DNA from 4 places in the Brachybacterium vulturis genome. Region 1 is predicted to be linked to each of the others. Evidence: riboswitches for the same ligand, from Rfam matches in the RefSeq annotation. Region 1 holds a riboswitch; each other region holds the start of a gene.
The links. Region 1 has a riboswitch for thiamine pyrophosphate ahead of CFK38_RS01765 (3-oxoacyl-ACP reductase). Riboswitches for the same ligand answer to the same signal wherever they lie in the genome.
Positions count from the first base shown of each region.

Region 2: it holds a riboswitch for thiamine pyrophosphate, as region 1 does, so the genes downstream of both, CFK38_RS04950 (bifunctional hydroxymethylpyrimidine kinase/phosphomethylpyrimidine kinase) here and CFK38_RS01765 (3-oxoacyl-ACP reductase) in region 1, are expected to answer to the same signal.
Region 3: it holds a riboswitch for thiamine pyrophosphate, as region 1 does, so the genes downstream of both, CFK38_RS07120 (ECF transporter S component) here and CFK38_RS01765 (3-oxoacyl-ACP reductase) in region 1, are expected to answer to the same signal.
Region 4: it holds a riboswitch for thiamine pyrophosphate, as region 1 does, so the genes downstream of both, CFK38_RS13615 (ECF transporter S component) here and CFK38_RS01765 (3-oxoacyl-ACP reductase) in region 1, are expected to answer to the same signal.

Region 1 is NZ_CP023563.1:398,227-402,429, forward strand. Features, by position in the region: gene CFK38_RS01755 (hypothetical protein) at 1-472, opposite strand, end outside; gene CFK38_RS01760 (LLM class flavin-dependent oxidoreductase) at 580-1,890, opposite strand; gene CFK38_RS01765 (3-oxoacyl-ACP reductase) at 1,890-2,693, opposite strand; TPP riboswitch at 2,888-2,979, opposite strand; TPP riboswitch at 3,098-3,201, shown strand; gene thiO (glycine oxidase ThiO) at 3,194-4,203, shown strand, end outside.
Region 2 is NZ_CP023563.1:1,116,766-1,120,968, forward strand. Features, by position in the region: gene CFK38_RS04950 (bifunctional hydroxymethylpyrimidine kinase/phosphomethylpyrimidine kinase) at 1-1,529, opposite strand, end outside; TPP riboswitch at 1,520-1,612, opposite strand; gene CFK38_RS04955 (exonuclease SbcCD subunit D) at 1,703-2,866, shown strand; gene CFK38_RS04960 (AAA family ATPase) at 2,863-4,203, shown strand, end outside.
Region 3 is NZ_CP023563.1:1,582,851-1,587,053, reverse strand. Features, by position in the region: gene CFK38_RS07125 (ATP-binding cassette domain-containing protein) at 1-1,289, opposite strand, end outside; gene CFK38_RS07120 (ECF transporter S component) at 1,279-1,983, opposite strand; TPP riboswitch at 2,022-2,130, opposite strand; gene CFK38_RS07115 (protein-L-isoaspartate O-methyltransferase family protein) at 2,199-2,801, opposite strand; gene CFK38_RS07110 (MBL fold metallo-hydrolase) at 2,837-3,562, opposite strand; gene CFK38_RS17565 (sensor histidine kinase) at 3,878-4,203, shown strand, end outside.
Region 4 is NZ_CP023563.1:3,023,963-3,028,165, forward strand. Features, by position in the region: gene CFK38_RS13605 (M13 family metallopeptidase) at 1-1,864, shown strand, start outside; gene CFK38_RS13610 (hypothetical protein) at 1,861-2,427, shown strand; TPP riboswitch at 2,450-2,555, shown strand; gene CFK38_RS13615 (ECF transporter S component) at 2,599-3,180, shown strand; gene CFK38_RS13620 (ATP-binding cassette domain-containing protein) at 3,287-4,203, shown strand, end outside.

The sequences.
Region 1 (4,203 bases):
TCGACAGCGGGTGGAGGTGTCCGGGGAAGGCGGGCACGACCTCTCGGAGCCCCGGGACCACCTGCTCTCCCTCGAACTGCCAAGCAGGGAAACGGGTGGTGCGCCCGCCGCCCGAGGGCAGGGCATAGAGGTCTCCGACCGCCTTCGAGCGGCGGATGCTCGCATCCTTGCGGCCCAGTCGCTCCGCCACCTCGGCTGTCGTCAGCGACGCGGCCCATGCCTGCTCCTCCGCTGCCGCACGATCCCGGGCCACCTGGTTCTGAGACGCCGCGCGGGCCTGCGGAGCGAGATCCTCCTCGGTGAGGTCCGTGGTCTCCAGCAGGAAGGATCGCTCCCCCGCGGAGAGCGCCTCGGAGGTGGACTCGCTGGCCTCGCGCAGGATGTCCAGGAGCGCATCGACGGTCAGCGGGTTGCCGCGCCGCTCCAATGCGCCCTCGAGACGGGCCGTGTACTCGTGGGTCGCGCCGCTCATGCACATAACGTTACACCGTAACGTTCCGTAACGCGATGGTCGTCAGGGGTCCGGTTCGTGGTGGGACTCCTGGCGTATCGAGGATGCTCCGCGCCGGCCGCGCCCGCCTACGGCCGCGGCAGACCCAGGTGTTCGCGCAGGGTGCTCCCGGCGTACTCGCGCCGGAACCTGCCGCGCTCCTGCAGCACCGGCACGACCTGGTCGACGAAGTCCTCGATCCCTCCCGGGAGGGTGGGCGGCATGAGGTTGAAGCCGTCGGCCGCGCCCGCATCGACCCAGCGCTCGATCTCGTCGGCCACCGTCTCCGGGGTGCCGATGACCGTGGCATGTCCCCCGCCGGCTGCGAGGAAGCCCAGCAGCTCGCGCACCGTCGGCCGTGCGGTGCGGATGATCCGCAGCACCGTGGCGTAGCGCCCCTTCGGGCCGGTGAACTCCTCCAGCGGCGGCAGCGGCGGGACGGGAGCATCCAGCTCCCACCCCGAGGTGTCCTGGCCCACGAAGAACGCGAGCTGGCGGAGGGAGTGCTCGACGGGGAGGCGGGAATGGAGGTCCGCCTGCAGGCGCCGGACCTCCTCCTCGGTCGAGCCGACGTAGGTGACCAGCCCCGGCATGACCGCGATCAGATCCGGATCACGGCCCAGCGCGGCGGCGCGGGCACGGACGTCCGTGCGGTAGGCGTGCGCCGATTCGAGGTCCCAGGCCACCGCGTAGATCCCCTCGGCCCAGCGGGCGGCGAGGTCGCGCCCCGGCTCCGAGGCCCCGGCCTGGAACAGCACCGGGCGCCCCTGCGGCGGCGTCGGCACGTTCAGCGGGCCGTCGACCGCGAAGGAGTCACCATGATGCTCCAGCGGACGGAGCATGGAGGGGTCGACGTAGACGCCGCCCGGATCGGCGCGGATGCTCTCGCGCGGCCACGAGTCCCACAGGCCGTGGAGCACCCGGAGGAACTCCTCCGCCGTGGCGTACCGCTCCTCATGGGCGGGCAGCGCGGCCATGCCGTGGTTGCGGGCCTCCGCGTCGGTCATCGAGGTGACCACGTTGATCCCGGCCCGGCCGTGGGAGATGTGATCGAGGCTGGCGAGCAGGCGGGCCGCATGGAACGGATCCCAGAAGGTGCTCGAGACCGTGGTGACCAGGCCGATCCGCTCGGTGGCACGCGCCAGCGCCGTGAGCACCGTGATCGGCTCCAGGAACCACGTCGGCCCGCGCTCGGCCCCGGCGGGGGCGATCGACTGGCCGTCGGCGAGGAAGATCGCATCGAGCCGGCCGCGCTCGGCGATCTGCGCGAGCTCCTCCCAGTAGGTGATGTCGCCCAGGCGCAACACCGCGGAGCCGGGCGCGCGCCAGGCCGCACCGTGGTGACCGACCGCGTGCGCGAACAGGTTCAGCCGCACGTGGCGGCGAGCGGGTGCCGGCATCAGTCCTTCACCAGCCCGCCGTCGACGACGAGGTTCTGCCCGGTGATCGCCCGCGACCAGGGCGAGGCGAAGAACAGCACGGCATCGGCGAACTCGGTGGGCGTGGTCACCGACTGCAGCGGGGTGCTCGCGGCGATCGCGTCGAAGACGGCCTCGGGTGTCGCGGAGCTCGCGTCGGTGGTGCGCAGCAGGCCGCCGCTGAGCATGTTCACCGTGACGCCGCGCGGGCCGAGATCGGCGGCGAAGGTGCGGGTCAGCGACAGCAGCGCCGCCTTGGCCGCGGTGTAGTCGTGGTAGGGCACCACCGGATGCTGGAAGAGGTTGGTCCCGATGTTGATGACGCGGCCCGAGCCCGCCCGGTCGAAGCCCGGCAGCGCTGCCTGGATGGTGTTCAGCGCCCCCTGCACGGCGCTCGAGAACTGGGCCGAGAAGGCGTCGTAGTCGATCTCGTGCGCCTTCGCCCTCGCGTCCCCGTCGAACGAGAAGCCGCTGAGCGCATTGTTCACGACCGTGCTGATGGGGGCGTCGAACTCGGCCTGGGCCGCCTCGAACAGCGCCTCCACCTCGCTGCGGTCCCTGACGTCGGCGCGCACCGCGACCGCTCGGCCGGGGTGGGGGGCTGCGAGGTCCCGGGCGGCGTCCGCGCTGGTGAGGTGGTTGATGACGACGCGAGCGCCTTCACGCAGCAGGGCTTCGGTGATCGCGCGGCCGAGGCCGCGGGCGCCGCCGGTGACCAGGACGACCTGGTCGGCGAGGGCGGGGATGCTCTGGGACGGCGCGGGTGCGGAGGAGGGGGTGGTCATGGGTGGTTCGTCCTTTCGATGACGGGATGCGAGCCCCCGGGATGCCGGCGGGACCGGCATCCGGGCAGGGGAGGGAGAGCGCTCCTCGGGTGGAGGGGCGGATCGACGGGGGTCGGCTCTGATCCCGTTCTCGAGGACGGTGGGCGCGGGAGCGTCATGGCACGTGGCGTCGGCGCGGGTGTGGCCAGCGCGCAGCAGTTCATCGACGACATTCCTCCGCGAGTACGAACTCGATCAGGTTCACCGGGTGTGTTCTCAGCCCTGTCGGGCACCCCGTGTCGGTCGTCGACTATACCCATGGCCGCGGCGGCGGGGCGGCGCGTCCCGTTTCAGCAGCCGCAGCGGTCGTGCGGAGGGAGCGGTCTCCGCCCCGGTGCGCGGCGCGTTCCGCTGCGGGTAGGCTGGCCCGGTTCCGTGGGAGCCCGATCGTCGGGCTGAGAGGGCCTCGTGCCGACCACCAGCACTGGATGCGGGTCATGCCGCCGTCAGGAGGACCGCTCATGCAGCACATCGCCGTCGTCGGCGCCGGGATCATCGGACTGCTCACCGCACTGGAGCTGAGACGCCGCGGTCACCGGGTCGAGATCCGTTCCATCGGCGTGGCCGAGCAGGCCACCCATGCGGCGGCCGGGATGCTCGCCCCCACCAGCGAGGTCCAGTTCGGCCAGCACTCGCTGGGGCCTCTGATGAGGAAGGCCGCGAGCCACCACCGCGCGCTGGCCGCCGAGCTCGGCCTGCGCACCGAGAAGCCGCTGGGCTACCGCGATACTCCGACCCTCGTCGTCGGCCGCGACCGGTCCGACCTCGAGGCCCTGCGGCTTCTCGCGCAGGAGCAGTGCGCGGCGGGTGCCGAGGTCGAGGAGCTCACCTCCGCGCAGCTGCGTGGCCGCGCCCCGACGCTGGCCCGGCACGTGGCCGGCGCGATGCTCGTCCCCCGTGACCACCAGGTGGACCCCCGCACCCTGGTCGCCGCCGTCCTCGATGCCCTGACCGGCCCGGGCCGACCGGGCGACGGGCCGCCCGTCCCCCTCACGACCGGCAGCCGCGTCGCCTCCACCGACGAGATCGACGCCGACCGGATCGTTCTCACTGCCGGCCTCGGCACCTCCGCGATCGACGGACCCCATCGGGTGCTCGACCTGTCGCTGCGACCGGTCCACGGTGACATCCTGCGCCTGCACGTCCCCGACTCCGCCCTGCTGCCCGGGGAGGACAACCTGCTGGACCACACGGTCCGAGCCCTGGTCCGCGGTCGTCCCCTCTACCTGGTGCCGCGCGACGGCGGCCTCGTGCTCGGAGCCACCAGCCGTGAGGACGCCATGACCGGCGCATCGGCCGGCGGCGTGCTGACTCTGCTGCAGGATGCGGCCGAGATCCTTCCCGCGATCCGGGACACCGAACTGCGCGAGGTGACCGCTCGCGCCCGTCCCGGCACCCCGGATGACCTCCCGCTGCTGGGACCGGTGCCGGGACACCCGGACGTGATCGTCTCGACCGGCTATCACCGCCA
Region 2 (4,203 bases), 720 kb from region 1:
CGCTCGACCTCGCCCAGCGCCCCCTGCACGCCCTCGACGAACCCGGGATCGCGATAGGTCTCCAGCCAGGCGGCGTAGGGATGGCCCGGCGCGATCTCGGCCAGCTCACCACCCACCTGCGCGTAGAGCCAGAAGCACGGCAGCACCGCGGCGGCCACCACCGGGGTGGGGGAGCCGAGCGCATGGCGGAGCAGGAAGTCGGTGTACGCGCTGGTCACCGGGCTGAGGGCGGTGTCGTCCTCGGCGGGCTCCGCGGACAGCCACGAACGATGCAGCTCCGCCTCGACCGTCAAGCAGCTCCGTGAGGACTCCGCCCAGAACGTGCGACCGGAGGCGGTGGTGGACGCCTCCGCGAGGGCGGCCAGGGCGCGGGAGTAGCGAGCGAGGTAGAGCGCATCCTGGGCGAGGTAGACGTCGAACGCCGGGCCGGGCAGGCTGCCGTCCACCAGTGCACGGACGAACCCGGAGTCCGCCACCTGCGCAGCCAGGGAGGACCCGGCGGCCCAGAGCGCGGCGGTCCACGGGCCGGCAGGGGCGACGACCGGGAGCACCGGGGCGATACCGGTCTCCGTGCCGGCATCCCCTGAGCAGGCGTCGATCAGGTCCTCGGGTGCCTCGAGCCGGGCGGGGACCTCGCCCACCCGCAGCCAGGGCGCAGCGGAACCGGCCGCCGCCAGCCGTCGACCCTGGTGGGCGTGGTCCACGGGACCGTGCCCCGTCCCGACCTGCAGGGCAGCCCCGTGCACGATCGCCTCGTGCAGCCACTGGGTCGCCCAGGCCAGGGCCGCGGCGGGGCGGTGGCCCGCACCCAGGCGGGTGGCGAGCGCGGAGGCGAGGGAGCAGCCGGTGCCGTGCGTGGAGGTGGTCTCCACCCGGGCCGAGCTCGCCCGGTGCTGCGAGCCGTCCGGCTCCACCCAGGTGTTGGTCACCTCGCGGTCCTCGAGATGGCCCGTCTTGACGAGGACGGCGACTCCGGTCTCCGCCGCCCAGCGGCCGGCCTGCGCGAGCGCCTCGTCCTCGGTCCGGGCGCGCGGCGCACCGGTGAGCACCGCGAGCTCGTCGATGTTCGGGGTGACCACGCTCGCACGGCGGCAGAACCGGAGCATCGCCCGCTCGGCCGCGGGCTCCAGGAGGCGATGGCCGCTGGTGGCGACCATCACCGGATCCACCACGAGCACCCGCGGCGGATGCGCGTCGATCCAGGCCGCCACCGCCTCGATGACCTCGACGGTGCCGAGCATGCCGGTCTTGACGGCCTCGAGCGTGACGTCGTCGCTGACCGCGGTCAGCTGGGCGGCGAGGAACTCGGCGGGCGGCACATGGATGTCGCACACGCCGTGGGTGTTCTGCGCGACCACCGCGGTGACCACGGCCATGCCGTAGCCGCCCGCGGCGGTGATCGACTTGAGATCCGCGGCGGTGCCGGCGCCGCCGGTGGGGTCCGTCCCCGCGATCGAGACCACGCGCGGCACCGTCGGCCGTGCGGGGAGGAGGGCGGACGGGGACTGGGTGCAAGGATCCGGACTCATGCGGACATCCCTTCGCTAGTACGAACTAGATCAGGTTCCACGGGTGTCATCTCAGCGCGTCATGCGCACCCCGTGTCCGCCGACCACCCTAGAGCACGAGCTCGCGGCGGGCACCCGCCGTCCGCCGCGGCGAGACGTCACCGGCTGTCGGCCCCCGCTCGTAGGCTCAGGGCATGAAGATCCTGCACACCTCGGACTGGCACCTGGGCCGCACCCTGCACAAGGTCGATCTGCACGCCCACCAGGCCGCCTTCCTCGACTGGCTGGTCGACCTGGTCCGGGGCGAGCGGGTGGACGTGGTCGTCATCCCCGGGGACGTCTATGACCGCGCCGTGCCCGCCGTGTCCAGCGTGACTCTGCTGGACAGCGCCCTGGCGCGCCTGGCCGACACCGGCGCCACCGTGGTGCTGACCTCCGGGAACCATGACTCCCCGGAGCGGCTCGGCTTCGGTCGCTCGCTGATGCGCCCCGGCATCCACCTGCTCACCGACGTGCCCGGCATCGAGCATCCCGTCTCCGTGGCCGACGAGCACGGCGAGGTGCTCTTCTTCGGCCTGCCCTACCTCGAACCCGACCGGGCCCGCACCGAGCTGGTGGGGGAGGGGGAGGCGCCGCTGGCCCGCAGCCACGAGGCCGTCACCCGTGCCGCGCTGGACCGCGTGCACGAGCGCGCCGCCGCGCATCCGGGAGCGCGCACCGTCGTCCTTGCCCACACCTTCGTCACCGGCGGCGATGCCAGCGACTCCGAGCGGGACCTCTCCGTCGGCGGCGTCGACTCGGTGCCCGCCGGTGTGCTGGGAGGCCTCGACTACCTGGCGCTGGGCCATCTGCACGGCTGCCAGGACCTCACCCGCCTCGTCGGCGCCCCCGCCTGGTATTCCGGCTCGCCGCTGGCGTTCTCCTTCTCCGAGAAGAACCATCGCAAGTCCGTGCTGCTGGTGGAGCTCGGCGCCCCCGGGACCGCAGCGGAGATCAGGCGGATCCGGACCCCCGTCCCGCGTCCGCTCACCGAGCTGCGCGGCAGCCTCGAGGAGATCCTCGCCCGGGCCGACGAGCACGGCGGCGACTGGGTCAAGGCCGTCGTCACCGACCCGGCCCGCCCCGCCCACCTGCAGGAGCAGCTGCGCGAGGCCTACCCCCACCTGCTGCTGACCGAGTACGCGCCCGAGGGCCGGGAGGCGAGAGCGGGCACCCCGGTGGTGCGGCGGGAGCAGAACCCGCTGGACGTGATGGACGACTTCCTCGCCCACGTCACCGGCGCGGCCCCCACCTCCGCCGAGCACGAGGTCCTGGACCGCGCCTATACCGCGGTGCGCCGCCAGCAGGAGGCCTCATGAAGCTCCACCACCTGCGCCTGACCGGGATCGGCCCCTTCGCGGGCACCGTGCAGATCGACCTCGCCGCCCTCGGCGCGAGCGGCATGTTCCTGCTCGAGGGGCCCACCGGCTCCGGCAAGTCCACGATCCTCGACGCCATCGTCTTCGCCCTGTACGGGCAGGTCGCCGGCAGCGTCAGCAGCGGCGACCGGATCCGTTCGCAGTTCGCCCCGCCCACCGAGGCGAGCGTGGTGGACCTGGTGTTCGAGACCGCCTCCGGGATCTTCCGGGTGCGCCGCCAGCCCGAGTTCCACCGCCCCAAGCTGCGCGGCACCGGCACCACCAAGGAACAGGCCAGGGCCGTGCTCTGGCGGATCGGCTCCCCGCAGCTGATCGAGGACGTCATCGCCGACACCGCGGGCGGGGGCAGCGGCACCGAGGCGATCGCGAGCCGCCTCGACGAGGTGGGCCGCGAGATCCAGCGCGCCGTGGGGCTCACCCGTGAGCAGTTCACCCAGACCGTCCTGCTGCCCCAGAACGAGTTCGCCCGCTTCCTGCGCGCCGGCACCGGGGAGCGCCAGGCGGTGCTGCAGCGCGTCTTCGGCACCGAGACCTACGCTCGCGTGGAGAAGCAGCTCGAGGAGATGCGCAAGCAGGCCAAGCGCGAGGTCGACGCCGCCCAGCAGACCCTCGGCACTGCGCTGGCCCGCTTCACCGAGGCCGCAGCCCTGCAGGAGGAGCCGGTCGGCGTGCTCGAGGAGCATGCCGCGGCGCTGCGCCTGGAGCCGCTGGCAGCGCTCGCCGCGGAGCACCTCGCGGCGGTGACCGCCCGGGCCGACGAGGCTCGGGACGCGGCGGAGCAGGCCGGGACCGCCGAGCAGGCCGCCCGCACCGCGGCCGAGACCGCCACCACCGCCCGGAAGCGCATCGATCGCCGCCGGGAGCTCGACGCGCTCGCCCACCGGCTCTCGACGGAGAAGCCCGCGCTCGAGACGGCTCGCACCGCCCTGCAACGGGATGAGTCCGCCCGCCCCGTCCTCGAGGTGCTGCGCCGTCGTGATGCCGCCTCCGCGCAGGCCGCCTCCGCGGTCGAGGCGCTCGCGCAGCTCGCGAGTGGCACGCGGCCGCAGCAGAGTGCGGTCGTGGACCTGCTGGACGGGGAGGATGCTGCGGCGCGCCTGGTGGCCGCAGCCGAGGACGCCACCGCCGCAGCCGGCGCGCTCCAGGACTTCGTCGACCTCGAGGCCGCGCTGCCCGCGCGCGAGCAGAAGCTCGCTGAGCGGCGGGAGCAGCTCACCGCGGCGACGACAGCCCTGGCCGCGCTCACCGAGCAGCTCGAGGCACGACCGGCCCGACGC
Region 3 (4,203 bases), 1.2 Mb from region 1:
CGCTGCTGACCGCCGGAGAGCGCGAAGGGGCTCGCCTCCCGCTGCTCGTCGAGCCCGAGCCGGGTGAGCATCGCCGCGACCTGTGCGGTCTCCGCCCCGGAGGCCGCGAGCTCCCCACCCACGGTGTCGGCCACGAACTGGGCTTCGGGCCGCTGGAACACGAGGCCCGCCGCGGCCCCCTCCACCTCACCGCGACGCGGCGGGTCCAGCCGGGACAGCGCCCCCAGCAGGGTCGACTTGCCGGCACCGTTGCGGCCGACGACGGCGAGCAGCTGCCCGGAGCGCACGGTGAGGTCGACCCCGGTCAGGACAGGACGGCTCCGAGGGCCGAGATCCGCGCCCCGCACGGTCAGCAGCGGCTCCGTCGCGGGTCCCGGGGCCGGGCCCGGGGCGGGGCTCGTCCCCCGCTCCGGACCCGGCTCCGCCGCGCCCTCCAGCTGCTGCTCGAGCTCGCGCGGCAGCCAGCATCCGGCCTCACGCAGGGTGGCGCCGTGACGGGCGAGGACGTCCCCGGTCGGCCCGTCGGCGAGCACCCGTCCGGAGGCGTCCAACGCGATGGTGCGCGGCGGCAGCCCCGCCACCCCGCGCTCCCCCGCCCAGTCGTCGAGCCGGTGCTCGACCAGCAGCACCGCGACCTCGCCGCCGGCGGCGGCCGTGACGGCCTCGCGCACCGCGGCCACCCCGTCGGCGTCGAGCATCGCGGTCGGTTCGTCCAGCAGCAGCAGGCGGGGCCGGCCCACCACGGCCGCGGCGAGCCCTGCCCGTTGCAGCTGCCCGCCGGACAGCGTCGCGGCGCTGCGCTCGCTCAGCTCGTCGATCCCGGCCTCGGCCAGAGCATGGTGCACGCGCTGTCCGATCTGCGCAGGCGGGAGGCAGCGGCTCTCGAGCGGGAGCGCGACGTCGTCGGCCACCTGCGGCAGGCAGACCCCGTCGGCCGGATCCTGCCCGAGGAATCCGACGGCCGCGGAGGTGGCGAGGACGCCGCCGGCGATCGGATCGATGTCGCCCACCCGCAGCGTCCCGGTGACCCGGCCCCGCTGGTGGGCGGGGATCGCACCGGCGAGCGCACGCAGCAGCGTGGACTTGCCGCAGCCGCTGGGTCCCAGCAGCAGCACCTGCTCCCCGGCCCGCAGGGTCCCGGTCCAAGGGCCGACGCCGGCGCCCGAGGGCAGCACCACCTCGAGGTCCCTCGCCTCGACGACGAGCTCGGCGGGCGCGGCGGACGCGGCGGACGCGGCGGCCTCGACCGGGCGCGACGCGTCCCGGACCGTTCCCCGCTCAGCGGACACGGCGCTGCGGGATCCCGTCGGCCTGCGCCGACGCACCGATCGCGAAGTTCGCCAGCACCCCGGTGCGCTCCAGCGCACGGACGATCACGCGGGCCAGCAGCCCGCCGAGGACGATCCCGGAGAGCACCTGCATGCCCAGCCGCAGCGTGAGCAGGTCCTGCCCGTACCAGCCCAGCCGGTACGCGGACCAGAAGAACACCAGGCCCGCGCCGAGCGCGCCCGAGGCGGCGAACACGCCCCAGCCGAAGCGGCGGTAGCGGGTCAGGGCGAAGGGCAGCTCGCTGCCGAGCCCCTGCAGCGCGGCCGAGAGCACCAGCAGCGGCCCGACGGGGCTGCCCAGGAACACCACTTCGATGGTCCCGGCGAGCATCTCGGCGAGGATGCCCACGCCGGGTCGGCGGACGATGGCGATCGCGATCGGCGCCACCAGCAGCCAGGAGCCGAAGATCAGGTGCTGGGCGACGTCGCCGGCGGGGCCCATCGCGATCGCCAGCCAGCTCCAGGCCTGCACGAACACCCAGTACAGGAATCCGAACAGCACGCCGAGCACGACGACCAGCACGATCTCGCGCAGACCGAGTCGGGAGCGGGCGGCCGTGGGATCGGGGTCCGGGCTCGCAGCGGGCGGCGGGCCGCCGGGATCGACGGCAGGAGCAGCGGTGGGTGCGGAGGCATCACGAGAAGCTGGGATCACGGTCCGTGCCTTTCCAGACGGGCACGGGCGCGCAGCGACATTCGCTCGGCGGAGCTCCCTGCGCCGGCATGATCCGGATCAGGTTCTACGGTCGGAGTTCGAGAACTCCCTCTCAGCCCGGCCTACCGGACTCCCGTGCACGGGGCCACCCTAACCGGAGCGTCCCCTCCCGTGCACGGCGTCCAGGCGGCGGACCCTCCCGTGCCCGGCTCGGCTCACGGCCGGTCCTCGATGAGGGGCACGAAGAGGTAGGCCCCGTGGACGGTCTCCTCCAGTGCGTCCCCGCGGCGGGCGATCCGTCGCAGCTGCTGCGCGACGGGGATGACCAGGATCCCGCCCTCGCCCAGCTGCGCGGGCAGCGCCGGCGGCAGCTGCTCGGCTCCGGCGGAGACGAGGATGCGATCGAAGGGAGCGTCCTCGGGGGCGCCGAGCACGCCGCGCCGGGCGGTGCGGATCCGCGCCCGGCCCTCGGGCACGGTCTCGGCGAGCGCGGCGCGGGCCGGGCCCAGCAGGCTCTCCTGGCGTTCGAGCCCGAGCACGGTCCCGGTGGGGCCGACGAGATGGGCGAGCAGGGCGGTGGTCCAGCCGGAGCCGGCTCCCAGGTCGAGCACCCGGTGCCCCTCGCGCACATCGAGCAGGCGGAGCATGTTCTCCACGGTGGTGGGCTGCGAATTGGTCTGCCCCTCGCCGATCGGCAGCGGGGCGTCCTCCCCCGCCCGATGACGGAGCGAGGCCGGGAGGAAACGGGCCCGCGGCACCGCCCGCATCGCCCGGGCGACCCGGTCGGCGGGCCTCGCCCTGCCCCACAGCTCCTGCATCTCGCTCCCCTCCTGATGTCCTCTGCCCGGCGTGCTCAGTCGGCGCCGACCTCGATGACCCCGTCGGCCGGCCAGTCGCGCACCTCGGTGCCCTCCGGGGCGAGGGACGTGGACTGGCGCAGGAAGATCGGGCGGCCGACGTCGGAGGCGATCGCCTCGTGCACCGGCAGTGCGAGCACCGGGCCGACGGCCCGCAGGAAGTCGATGGTCTCGCCGATCTTCGACCAGGGAGCGACCACCGCGAAGGCGAGCACCTCGATGCCGCGGAACTGCGGGACCGGTTCGAGCGAATCACCGGTGATGCCGAGACGGGGACCGTCCCCGGCGGAGAGCACCAGGCCCGAGTTCCCCACCCGGGGGATGTCCGGATGGATGATCGCGTGCCGGCCGCCGACGGCCTCGAGGCGCACCGCCTGCTCCCCCGGGGCCGCGGGCAGCTCGTGCACGTCACCGGCGGCGAGGGCCAGCAGGCGCCGCGCGGGGACCGCGGCGGCATCGCTTGCGGGCTCGGCGAGCAGCGCAGCCGTCTCCGGCTCGGCGATCACCTCGGCGCCCTCGGCCCGGTCCAGCACCTCCTCGAGCAGCGCCCGGTCGAGGTGGTCGGGATGCTGGTGCGTGATCAGCACCGCGTCCAGGCCCGACAGCAGCTCAGCGTCCAGGCCGCGCACGGCATCCGCGCTGAAGCCTCCGGGATCCACCAGCAGGCGCCGCCCGGCGATCTCCACGAGCAGGCAGGAGTGGACGAGGTGGCGGATCTTCATCGGGTCCTCCCGGGGGCGAGGTCAGGTGTGCCTCGAACATATCGCCGCGGACGGCTCCGTGCCAGGGCCGAGCGGTCCGGAGGCGCGATCCGCAGCCGGCGGACGGCGGGTCACGGCCCGGTGCCGCCGTCCCCGGGCCCCGCGCCCTCCACCGATCGGTGGAGGGCGGGAGGGCCGCTCGACGGTGTCGGTCCCGGCGCACCATCACCAGACTCGGGGGATGACCAGCACCCGCACCGCACTGCCGCCGCCCCTCTGCCACCGACCTGCCGATCCAGGCTCCGGCGGCACTACTGTGGGGGGCGTGGAGCCCTCATGAGACCGGCTGAGACGCGCACCTTCATCGCCGGCGGCAATCTCGACGTTCCCGACGTCTCCCCGCGGAGCTGGGCCACGAACTGGCCCCTGCACCTGGTGGTCGCCGGGACCACGCTGCTGGGGCTGGTGGCCGGGCCCGGCCCGGTCCCGACGCTGCTGGTGCTGCTCTGGCTCGTGGTCTACGCCGCCGCTCACTGGGCGGTGGTGCTGCGCGGCCTGCTCGGCGCGGGCGCGGTGAGCGGCATCCTGCTCGGCGCGATCGCCCTGGCCCTGCTGGCGTTCTCGCACCAGGGGATACACCTGTTCGCGGCCTTCATGCTGAT
Region 4 (4,203 bases), 1.2 Mb from region 1:
GCGCGACCTCTCCGAGGAGCGGGTGCGGGAGATCGTCGAGGAGGCCGCGGCCGATGAGGAGACCCGCGATCCGCGCGGTGACAGGGTCCCCGCCACCGACCATGCGCGGGTGGGCGCCCTGTACCGGATGTTCCTGGACACCGAGGCGATCGAGCGGGCCGGCCTCGCCGTGCTCGAGGACCTGCTGGGCACCGTCACCGCCACCACGGATCTCGAGGGGATCGTGCGTGCCATGGCCGCCCCGGACTCGGGCGCCTCCGCGCTGCTGGCCTATGTCTGGACGGACGACATGGACTCGACGAGCTACCAGGTGAAGATCCACCAGGGCGGGCTGGGCCTGCCGGACGAGTCCTACTATCGCGAGGAGCGCTACGCCGAGATCCGCACGGCCTACGCCCGGCACCTCGCGAACCTCGCCCGCCTCGCCGCGCTCCCCGGACGCGACGGGCTGATCGCCGGGAGCGCCGAGGACCTCGCCGCCGCCGTGATGGACTTCGAGACCCGGCTGGCCGCGTGCCACCTGGACGTGGTGCGACTGCGCGACCGGGAGAAGTCCTACAACCCGATGGACGCCGCGCAGCGCGGTGAGCTGGCTCCCGCCTTCCCCTGGGACGCCTATCTCGAGGGCACCGGCGCTCCGGCCCCGGTCCTCGAGGTGATCTCGATCGGTCAGCCCGAGTTCGTCGCCGCCGCCGCCGAGCTGCTGGCCGGGGAGGACCTCGCGGTGCTGCGCTCGTGGCTGGCCGTCCACGCCGTCTCCTCCTACGCCCCCTACGGCCCGGCAGCCCTGGTCGACGAGGACTTCGCCTTCTCCGGGAAGATCCTCTCGGGGGCTGAGGAGCTGCGGGAGCGGTGGAAGCGCGCCGTCGCCTTCGTCGAGGGTGCCGTCGGATTCGCCGTGGGCCGCGAGTACGTCGCCCGCCACTTCCCGGCCTCCCACAAGGAGCGCATGACCGAGCTGGTCGACGCGCTGATGGATGCCTACCGCGACTCCATCGAGGACCTGCCGTGGATGACCCCGGCCACCCGCCAGAAGGCACTGGCCAAGCTCGAGAAGTTCACCCCGAAGATCGGCTACCCCGAGCGGTGGCGCGAGTACGACGGCCTCGAGATCGTCCCCGGCGACCTGGTCGCCAGCGCCCGCGCATCCCGCCGTTTCGAGGCCGCCTACGAGTTCGCCAAGGTGGGAGGGCCGATCGACGAGACCGAGTGGCACATGACCCCGCAGACGGTCAACGCCTACTACAACCCCGGCGCCAACGAGATCGTCTTCCCCGCCGCGATCCTGCAGCCGCCGTTCTTCGACGCCGAGGCCGACGACGCCGTGAACTTCGGGGGGATCGGCGCGGTGATCGGGCACGAGGTGGGCCACGGCTTCGACGACCAGGGCTCGAAGTACGACGGCGACGGCAACCTGCGCTCCTGGTGGACGCCCGAGGACCGCGAGTCCTTCGACGCGCGGGCCGCGCAGCTCATCACCCAGTACTCGGCACTCTCCCCCCGGGAGCTCGATGACGCCCACCGCGTCAACGGTGCGCTGACCATCGGTGAGAACATCGGCGACCTGGGCGGGCTGTCCATCGGGGTGAAGGCCTACCTGGCCAGCCGCGACGCCACCGAGGTGGAGACCGAGATCGACGGCTTCACCGGCCTGCAGCGGGTGTTCTGGTCCTGGGCCACCGTGTGGCGCGGGAAGAATCGCACCCAGGAGGCGATCCGCCGTCTGGCGGTGGATCCCCATGCCCCGATGGAGTTCCGCTGCAACACGGTCGCCGGCCACCTCGAGGAGTTCCACACCGCCTTCGACGTCCGTGAGGGTGATGCGATGTACCGCGCCCCCGAGGAGAGGGTGAGCATCTGGTGAGGCCCGAGCCCCCGTTCTACGTGGGCCGCACGCGGCCCTCCTCCATCGGCTGGACCCGCATCGCGATCACGCTGGTGGCCGGGGCCGTGCTCGCGATGCTGATGGCTCAGCGCTCCACGCCGACGGGCGTCCTGCTGGTGGCGGTGCTGTTCCTGGGCCTCGCGGTGTGGACCTGGATGGGGCAGTGGACCCGCTTCATCGTGGACGAGCACGGGCTGACGGTGAGCCTCGGAGGGTTCCTGCCCCGCAAGCCCTGGCCGCTGGCGGACTTCCGCACCGTCCAGCTGCGCGAGCTGCCGCGCTCGCGGGTGGGCGTGACCCTCGGCGGCTATGGATGGCGTCGCAGCCGGGCGACGACCCCGCAGCCCGCGGAGCTGACCCCCGTCGGGTCGCGGAAGATCTTCACCCTCGATCAGGTCCAGCAGCCCTACCGGATGCTGGTCACCCGGTCGGGGACGATGGTCGAGATCATCGGCCGCGGCTCCACCCACTACATCCTCTCCCCCGAGGACCCGCAGGCCACGGCGGCCGCCGTCGACCAGGCGATCCGCGCCCGGCGCTGAGCGGGTAGACTCACCTCTCGTCATCCACTGACAGGGGAGCACCGCGAGGTGCTGAGAGTGCGCATCCTGCGCAGACCCTCGAACCTGATCCGGCTCACACCGGCGTAGGGAGTCGGGATATCCGTGGAGCGCCGCCGGTGCCCGCGCCCCTTCCAGAGGGAAGGAGAAGTGATGACTCGTTTCCGCACCGTGGACCTGCTGGTCACCGTTCTGATCGGCGCCGCCTTCGGCGTCGCGTACCTGGGCTACGGCCAGCTGTACACGCTGATCGGGCCGCTCACCGCGGCGTTCAAGCCCGCCGAGGGCCTGCTGGCCGGGATCTGGTTCCTGCCGGCGATGCTCGCGGGGCTCATCGTGCGCAAGCCCGGTGCCGCCCTGCTGGCCGGGATGATCGCCGCCGTGCTCTCGATGCTGCTGGGCAGCCAGTGGGGCTGGGGCACCGCGATCTCCGGTCTGATGCAGGGCGGCGGCGTCGAGCTCGCGTTCCTGCTGACCCGCTACCGGCGCTTCACCCTGCCGGTCGCCGTGCTGGGCGGCGTGCTCGCCGCGCTGCTGGAGTGGGGATGGGAGAAGTTCGCCTACTACCAGGAGATGAGCTGGGCCTTCTCCGGCGTGATGCTCGCCTGCTTCGTGCTCTCCGGGGCGCTGCTGTGCGGCGGGCTCGGCTGGGCGGCGACCCGGGCGCTGGTCTCCACCGGCGCGGTGGACGCCCTCGCCGCCGGCCGCGAGCACGCCCGGGTCGCCGAGGCCTGAGCAGGCGGCCGCGATCGCCCTCCCCCGCTCCCCCGCCACGACCGGTCGGCAGCTGACCGGTCTGAGCTGGCGACCCCTGACGCGCTCCCGGCCGACGATCGCCTCGCTGGACCTGACGATCCCGGCCGAGCAGCGGGTGCTGCTGGCGGGTGCCAGCGGCAGCGGGAAGTCGACCGTGCTGCGTGCCCTCGCCGGGCTGCTGGACGAGGAGTCCGGCGAGGGCACCGGTCTGCTGTCCCCGCCGTCCCGGCCCGGGGAGGCCGGGCTGCTGCTGCAGAACCCCTCCCATGCACTGGTCGCCGCGACGGTCTTCCGCGATGTCGCCTTCGGGCCCGAGAACGCCGCGCTGCCCCGGCCGGAGATCCATGAGCGGGTGGCCGCGGCCCTCGCAGCGGCGCAGGTGGGGCTGGATCCCGAGCGGGGGCCGCTCGAGGTCTCCGGCGGGCAGCAGCAGCGCATCGCGCTGGCCGGCAGCCTGGCCCTGGGCCCCGAGCTGCTGCTGCTGGACGAACCCACCAGCATGCTCGACCCCGAGACCGCCGAGCTGGTGCGCGAGGCGATCCTCGCCGCCGCCGACGGAGCCGGACTGGTCGTCGCCGAGCACCGGCTGGGGCCCTGGCTGGCTCATGTGGACCGGTTGGTGGTGCTCGGCGAGCAGGCGCAGATCCTCGCCGACGGGGCGCCGAGCGATGTGCTGCGCGAGCAGCGCGAGCTGCTGCAGGAGATCGGGGTGCTGGCCCCCGAGGAGACGCGCGCTGCGCGATCAGCCGGGGCGCGATCAGCCGGGGCGGGGCCGGTCGTCGCCTCGCTGTGCGGCGTCACCGTCCCCGCCCGCGGGCTGACCTCTCCCCTGGACCTCGAGGTGCGCGCCGGTCGCCTCAGCGTGCTCACCGGCCCCTCCGGGGCGGGGAAGACCACCGTGCTGGGCACCCTGCTCGACGCGGACGCCCCTGCGACCGGCGAGGTCCAGCGGCCGGAGCCCGCACGGATCGCGGCGGTCCCCCAGAACCCCGAGCATTCCTT